One region of the Kluyvera sichuanensis genome, then DNA from elsewhere that is predicted to be linked to it. Evidence: predicted binding sites of a transcription regulator. Region 1 holds the regulator's gene; the other holds the start of a gene.
What was found. Region 1 encodes PurR, which represses purine synthesis genes. Its sites were predicted from a motif close to CANGCAAACGTTTGCNTG; they were not measured.
Positions count from the first base shown of each region.

Region 1 (4,199 bases):
AGGCGGATGGTTCCCTGGCTATCGTTTCAACGTCTAACGCGGCAACCCCGCTGACCACCGACGCGAAGCCACTGCTGACCGTTGACGTGTGGGAACACGCTTACTACATCGACTACCGCAATGCGCGTCCAAACTATCTGGAGCACTTCTGGGCTCTGGTGAACTGGGCGTTTGTGGCTGAGAATCTGGCAGCGTAAGCAAAAAATAACCCGGCATCGCCACGCTCCGCCGGGTTATCTCGTATCACGCAGAAGGTTTCCCTTCTGCGTTTTTGTTTTTATTGGCTGGCCAGCGCCTCTTCACCGCGTGAACGACCGCTCAGGAATACCACCAGCAGCGCCAGCGCGGCAACAATCGCCCCCATCACCGGTACAAAGCTGTAACCCAGACCACCGGAGATCACTGCTCCGCCCGCGACCGCACCCAGTGCGTTACCCAGATTGAACGCCCCGATATTCACCGAGGAAGAAAGACCCGGTGCTTCGTGCGCCACGCGCATCACGCGCATTTGCAGCGGTGGCACCACCGCGAAGGTTGCAGCCCCCCACACCACCATACTGAAGGCCGCGCCTACCTGCGTTTGCGCAAGGAACGGAATCGCCAGCATGATTGCCATCAGCAGCAGCAGGAAGCCCTTCAGCGTTCCGCTCACCGAACGGTCTGCGAATTTGCCGCCGAGGTAGTTACCGATTGAGAAGCCGACGCCAATCAACACCAGCATCAGCGTAATAAACGCTGGCGTGGCGTGAGTTATCATCCGCAGCACCGGTGAAATATAGGTATAGAGCGTAAACATCGCTCCCGCACCCAGTACGGTGGTCAGCAGCGCCGACAGCACCTGCGGACGCACCAGCACCGACAGTTCGCGCTTCACGTCCGGTTTTTCACCCGCCCCGCCCTTCGGCAGAGAGAACCACAGCCCCAGGATGGCAATAATGCCAAGGCCTGCCGTTGCCAGGAACGACATCCGCCAGCCGATGGTTTCACCAAGCCAGGTTGCCGCCGGCACCCCGCCGATATTGGCAATCGTCAACCCCATAAACATGGTCGCCACGGCGCTGGCCTGCTTATGCTTCGGCACCACGCTGGCGGCGACAACGGAACCCAGGCCGAAGAACGCGCCGTGGTTAAGGCTGGTAATAATCCGCGACAGCATCAGCGTGGTGTAGTCCGGCGCCATCGCCGACAATACGTTACCGAGGGTAAAAATCGCCATCAGGAAGATCAGGGCGTTACGGCGGGCACGATGTGAAAGCAGCAGCGTCATCAGCGGCGCACCAACCATCACCCCTACGGCATAGGCGCTGATCAGCATCCCGGCTGCGGGAATGGAGACGTCCACGCCTTTTGCGATCACCGGCAGGAGCCCCATTGGCGAGAATTCGGTAGTCCCGATGCCAAAGGCCCCGATGGCTAACGCCAGTAAGGGAAAGTTAATTTTCATGCAAATGCTCCGGTTGGCCGCACAACAGACGCGGCATGTCGATAATGGGCAAAAGCATGACATCAATCACATAAAAACAGAAGTGTACAAAACAGCAAAAGATTATTGCTAAACGGGTAACAATCAGACAGGAGGGAGCGGGCGCCCCCTCGCAGAGGAATTAATGCAGTACAGCAGTCAAACTTGCGGCAACGATCAGCGCAAGGGTAATGACGGTGGTGGTGAGTGACATCTTAAGTTCGGTACTCATCAACTTTTCTCCTTTTTATCGCTACAGCAAAACTGAGCTAACTCATTTTTGCACAGTATTGCGCAAAAATCTTCACAGATTTAGCAGGATGTTGGTTTTTACTCTTCCACTTTGCGTCAGGATAAGTCAAAATTCGACGCTTATTTATAAGCGTACCGGCCATTGACCCCCTCCTGTCGTCCTGTATCGTTTTCCCGGCGAATCGCAATCCACAAAATTGCGTCAGGGTGTGTGAAGGCAAACGTTTTCCTTTCGATTTTATCAGGGGCAGGCCAGGGTCTGGAGTGAGATGGAATGGCAACTATTAAAGATGTAGCGAAGCGCGCAAACGTTTCCACTACAACCGTATCACATGTAATTAACAAAACGCGTTTTGTCGCCGAGGAGACGCGTGAAGCCGTTTGGGCGGCGATCAAAGAGTTGCACTACTCTCCGAGCGCCGTTGCCCGCAGCCTGAAGGTGAACCACACCAAATCGATTGGTTTGCTGGCAACCAGCAGCGAAGCGGCCTACTTTGCCGAAATTATCGAAGCCGTTGAGAAAAACTGCTTTGAGAAAGGTTATACCCTGATTCTGGGCAACGCCTGGAATAACCTGGAAAAACAGCGCGCCTACCTGTCGATGATGGCGCAAAAGCGCGTGGATGGCCTGCTGGTCATGTGCTCCGAGTATCCGGAATCCCTACTGACGATGCTCGAAGAGTACCGTCACATTCCGATGGTGGTGATGGACTGGGGCGAGGCTAAAGCAGACTTCACCGACTCGGTCATCGATAACGCCTTTGAAGGCGGCTATACCGCCGGTCGTTACCTGGTTGAGCGTGGTCATCGCGATATCGGTGTGATCCCAGGTCCACTGGAGCGCAACACCGGCGCGGGCCGTCTGGCCGGCTTTATGAAAGCGATGGAAGAAGCGCAGATCAACGTACCGAAGAACTGGATTGTGCAGGGTGACTTCGAGCCCGAATCTGGTTATCGCGCAATGCAGCAGATCCTGTCGCAGCAGCCGCGCCCTACTGCTATCTTCTGCGGTGGTGACATCATGGCGATGGGCGCACTGTGCGCCGCAGATGAAATGGGTCTGCGCGTGCCGCAGGACATTTCGCTGATCGGTTATGATAACGTGCGCAACTCGCGTTTCTTCACCCCGGCGTTGACGACCATTCACCAGCCGAAAGATTCGCTTGGTGAGACGGCGTTTAACATGCTGATGGACCGTATCGTCAGCAAACGCGAGACCTCGCAGTCGATTGAAGTGCATCCGCGTCTTATCGAACGTCGCTCCGTGGCCGACGGCCCGTTCCGCGACTACCGCCGCTAAGCATTACCCACGGACACCCTACTCGGGTGTCCGCAGCCACTCTTCATTTAGCGTCTCGCTATCCCCCAGATATTCCAGCAGCCAGCTTAAAGCCGGCGACGCTTCGCTTTGCTGCCAGGTCAGGCAACAGGCGGCATCCGGGAACGGGTTTTCAAGCTGTAGCGCCACCCATGCCCCGCTTTCCAACCACGGTTGCGCCAGATGCCCCGGCACCATCGCCGCGCAAAGCCCCGCCGAGATACAGGTTTCCGATGAGGCCCAGTCCGGCACCACCACGCGCTTCTGGTTATCGAGCAGCCAGGTTGTTCGCTTTGGCAGCGATCGCGAAGTATCTTCGCGCACCAGTGACGGCCAGTTGCGCAACACATCATCACTGAGCGGGCCTTCCATCTGCGCCAGCGGATGGGTACTCGCCACTACGCAGTGCCAGTTGAGCATCCCCATATCACGAAACGCGAAACGGCCACCAACCGGAATCGCCTGAGTGGCACCAATCGCCAGCTCCACGCGACCATCGGCCAGCGCATCCCAGACGCCATTAAACACTTCCTGATAAACAATCAGTTCCACGTCGCTAAAGTGGCGATAGAAATCGACAATCAACTGCCGGGTTCGCTGCGGTTTCACGATATTATCGACGGCAATCGCCAACTGCCCTCGCCAGCCGTTAGCAATTTGCTGGCACTGTTGGCGAGTGATCTGCATTTTTTTGATAACAGAGCGCCCCTCCTTCAAAAACCATGCGCCAGCGGGAGTAAGCTCAACGTCGCGATGGCGCCGTTCGAACAGGGGAACTGCCAGCCACTCTTCCAGCTGGCGTACCGTATAGCTGACCGCAGAAGGCACGCGGTGCAGTTCCTGAGCCGCGGCGCTAAAGCTACCGTTGCGCGCCACCGCATCAACCACTTCCAGTGAATATTCAGACCACATTTTCTGCCTGCAAAATTTTTGAATGCATGACGCAAATATTAGCGTTTCACAAGCCGTTATGCACTCTCTACACTCAGCGGCATCGTTTATTCATGATAAAAAGGGCGAAATTAATGCAACCTGGGAAAGGATTTTTAGTCTGGCTCGCGGGGCTGAGCGTATTGGGCTTTCTGGCTACCGATATGTATCTCCCTGCCTTTGCCGCCATTCAGGAAGACCTGCAAACGCCGGCATCAGCCGTCAGCGCGAGTCTTA
Region 1 is NZ_CP162271.1:1,022,450-1,026,648, reverse strand. Features, by position in the region: gene sodB (superoxide dismutase [Fe]) at 1-197, shown strand, start outside; gene AB2B48_RS05115 (MFS transporter) at 278-1,444, opposite strand; gene AB2B48_RS05110 (YnhF family membrane protein) at 1,605-1,694, opposite strand; gene purR (HTH-type transcriptional repressor PurR) at 1,989-3,014, shown strand; gene punR (DNA-binding transcriptional activator PunR) at 3,033-3,944, opposite strand; gene punC (purine nucleoside transporter PunC) at 4,058-4,199, shown strand, end outside.

Region 2 (4,199 bases), 1.4 Mb from region 1:
TGAGGGCGTCGTAGTCGAAGAAGCCTTTGAAGATATCATCCAGGCAGTAGCGCAGAATGTTATCCAGCAGGATCATTGGCTTGCGGCGGCGCGGCGTCTCTGGCGGCAGGTTGACGAAGCGCGGCACTTTATCTGACGGGATCTCCAGCAGCGCATAGTTGATCTCGTCGCCGCGGATAATTTCGACCGCCAGGTAGGTGTAATCGTCTTTCAGGAACTGGACCAGATCGGTCTCCCGATTCAGCAGGATCGGGGTGATGTGCTGGCGCAGATGCTGTTTAAAGTAGTGACGCAGCCAGCCCTGTTGGTTGACGGAAAGCTGGCGTTCGTTAATCAGGAAGATTTGGTTACGGGCCATCTCCAGCAAGAGTTCGTTGTAGAGGCCATCGAACTCTTGATCGGCTTTCAGCACCCGAGCCTGAATACGGCTCAGCAGGTGACGAGAATGCGTGGTGACGCCCTGTTCTTCGCTAATGATGATGCGGCGCTTTAGCTCCGCAAAGCGGACCTTGTAGAATTCGTCGAGGTTGTTGGAGTAGATCCCCAGGAAACGCATACGTTCAATAAGCGGGTTACTTTTGTCAGCCGCTTCCTGGAGGACGCGCTCGTTGAATGACAACCAGCTCAGTTCTTTTTCGATGTACAGTTTTTCCTGACCCATTACTACTCACACTCCGGTTTATTCACGGGACGCGGCAACGTCGTCTACTGATTATATTGCTAGCTTTGCCGGGCTATGTCCAACTGTGTCATCTTAGTATGACAGTTATCCTGATTTGCATAAAAAAGAGGGCCATAAGGCCCTCTTAGTCAGGTAGCCCGGCCGAACGAAGTAACGCCGGGGAGTTGCCCTGGAGTCGGCGTTGACACGCTTCGTCCGGGCTACTGGATTTATTCTGCTGCATAGCCTTCCGGCGGCAGCTTAATGTCGTCAAGCCAGGCGTGATTATCCTGCATCTTCAGACGGCCATTAAGGAACCAGCTCACCACCAGAGGATAGATAGCGTGTTCCTGCGCCTGAACGCGTGAGGTGATTTCCGCTTCGTCGTCACCGGCGAAAACCGGCACCTTAGCCTGCAAAATCACCGGCCCGCCGTCCAGCTCTTCGGTCACGAAATGCACCGAGGTGCCGTGTTCCGTATCGCCGTTATCCAGCGCCTGACGATGGGTGTTCAGGCCAGGATATTTTGGCAGCAGGGAAGGGTGGATGTTGAGCAGCTTGCCCTGATAGTGCTGAACAAACTCAGCGCTCAGAATGCGCATGTAGCCTGCCAGCACCACGACATCGGGCGCATAGGCGTCAATTTCATGCATCAGCTCGCGGTCAAAGGCTTCGCGGCTGGCAAATTGGCTGGCAGCCAGCGCGTGCTGGGGAATACCGGCCTCACGCGCCCGCTCAAGGCCGAACGCGTCGGCCTTGTTGCTAAATACCGCCCTGATGGTGCCTGGAATCCTTTTCTGCTCACAGGCATCGATAATCGCCTGTAAGTTGCTGCCGCTGCCGGAAATCAGCACCACGATATTTTTCATTTATTCGATGACCACACGCTGTTCGGAATCAGAGGCTTTGATATAGCCGATTTTCCACGCGTTTTCACCTTTTTCGTTCATCAGCGCAATCGCTTTGTCAGCCTGATCGGCCGCCAGCGCAATAACCATGCCCACGCCGCAGTTAAAGGTGCGGTACATTTCATGCTGGCTCACGTTACCGGCATCCTGCAGCCAGTTGAATACCGCCGGCCACTGCCAGGAGGATTCATCGATAACGGCCTGGGTGTTGTCCGGCAGAACGCGCGGGATGTTTTCCCAGAAGCCGCCGCCGGTCAGGTGGGCGATAGCGTGAACGTCGACGCTGGCAATCAGTTCCAGAATGGACTTCACGTAGATGCGGGTCGGTGCCAGCAGGTGGTCGGCCAGGGTTTTGCCTTCCAGCTGAGTGGTATCCGGGTTGCAGCCGCTCACTTCAATAACTTTGCGCACCAGCGAGTAGCCGTTGGAGTGCGGGCCGCTGGAACCGAGGGCAATCAGCACGTCGCCGTCGGTCACTTTGCTGCCGTCGATGATTTCTGACTTCTCGACCACACCCACACAGAAACCGGCGACGTCGTAATCTTCACCGTGGTACATGCCCGGCATTTCGGCGGTTTCGCCGCCAACCAGCGCGCAGCCAGACTGCAGGCAGCCTTCGGCGATGCCGCTGATAACGCTTGCTGCGGTATCGACGTCCAGCTTACCGGTCGCATAGTAGTCGAGGAAGAACAGCGGCTCGGCGCCTTGTACCACCAGGTCGTTCACGCACATGGCCACCAGATCGATGCCGATAGTGTCGTGACGTTTTAAATCCATCGCTAAACGCAATTTGGTGCCAACGCCGTCAGTGCCGGAAACCAGCACCGGTTCGCGATATTTTTGCGGCAGCGCGCACAGTGCGCCAAAACCGCCTAATCCACCCATCACTTCCGGACGGCGAGTTTTCTTCACCACCCCTTTGATACGGTCAACCAGAGCGTTTCCTGCGTCAATATCAACACCGGCATCTTTATAGCTGAGAGAGGTTTTGTCGGTCACTGCTAAGTCTCCACGCGTTTGCGATAGCAAGAAAAATCGGCGCAATTCTATCAGTCCAGGCAAACGTTTGCGAGCCTATTCTGATCCCAATTTTTACCTCCTGGTTTTTCCATTGTTTCCATCTATATATCGGTCAAATATGATACTGCTCACGAAAATGAAACCGGGTACACCCTTGTCCTTGCATCCACTGAGCACAATCCACATCATATCAATGAAACCGGTTTCTGTTTTTGTTTCAGCGAAGCCAATCACCGATGTAAAAACGGCTACAAGGGATGAATGGAATGAAGATTGCTGCCTTTGATATTGGGGGTACGGCGTTAAAGATGGGCGTTGTTGCCACAAGCGGTGAACTGCTCGATAAGGGAAAAGAGCCAATCAGCAACAGCGATGGTGACCAGATTCTGGCGGCGATTGAGCGCTGGATTACGGCCCACCCAGAGTGCACCGGGATTGCCATCAGCGCACCGGGCTACGTTAACCCGCATACCGGCTTTATCGAAATGGGCGGCGCCATTCGTCGGTTCGACAACTTTGCCATTAAAGCGTGGCTGGAAGAACGTACCGGCCTTCCGGTGGCGATTGAGAACGACGCGAATTGCGTGCTGCTGGCCGAACGCTGGCAGGGCAAAGCTCGCGATATGGCCAACTGCCTGGTGATGACCATCGGCACCGGCATCGGCGGCGCTATCTTCTGCAACAACCAACTGGTGCACGGCGCCCGTTTTCGCGCCGGTGAGTTTGGCTATATGCAAACCATGCGTCCCGGTTCACGCGACGTCCGTCGCTACTCCATGAATGAAAACTGCACCCTGCGCGTACTGCGCCATCGCTACGCGCAGCATATCGGCAAAGCGTTGGAAGAGGTGACGGGCGAGGAAATTTTTGACCGCTTTGACGCGGGTGACGCCATCTGTCAGCGACTGGTATCAGAGTTTCTCAACGATATCGGCACCGGCCTTTACAACCTGGTAAACCTGTTTGACCCGCAGACTATTTTTATCGGCGGTGGCATTGTCGAGCGCCCTGGTTTTCTGGCGCTGATGCGCGAGCATCTGGCCTGGTTCGGCATTGCCGACTATATCGATACCGTTAGCCACGGCAACGACGCCGGGCTTATCGGCGCGGTTTACCATTTCAATCAGCACTATTCGCAGCGACAACTTACTGTTTAACGAGGGAAAGATATGTCTGGATTTAAAGCTGGGTTTCTCTGGGGCGGCGCGGTAGCCGCACACCAACTTGAAGGCGGTTGGCAGGAAGGCGGGAAGGGCGTGAGCGTGGCGGATGTGATGACCGCCGGGGCGCATGGCGTGCCGCGCGAAATTACCAACGGCGTACTGCCAGGAAAAAACTATCCGAACCACGAAGCCATCGACTTCTATCATCGCTATAAAGACGATCTGAAACTGTTCGCAGAGATGGGCTACAAATGCTTCCGTACCTCTATTGCCTGGACGCGTATTTTCCCGAACGGCGATGAGCTGACCCCGAACGAAGCGGGCCTGCAATTCTATGATGATTTGTTCGACGAGTGTCTCAAGCTTGGCATTGAGCCGGTGATTACCTTGTCGCACTTCGAGATGCCATACCATCTGGTCACCGAATACGGCGGCTGGCGCAACCGT
Region 2 is NZ_CP162271.1:2,433,398-2,437,596, reverse strand. Features, by position in the region: gene ppk1 (polyphosphate kinase 1) at 1-661, opposite strand, end outside; gene purN (phosphoribosylglycinamide formyltransferase) at 892-1,530, opposite strand; gene purM (phosphoribosylformylglycinamidine cyclo-ligase) at 1,531-2,568, opposite strand; gene bglK (beta-glucoside kinase BglK) at 2,856-3,746, shown strand; gene AB2B48_RS11930 (6-phospho-beta-glucosidase) at 3,759-4,199, shown strand, end outside.
Region 2: purM (phosphoribosylformylglycinamidine cyclo-ligase) is a predicted target of PurR. The motif match lies at 2,625-2,642, and genes of this name have one in related genera.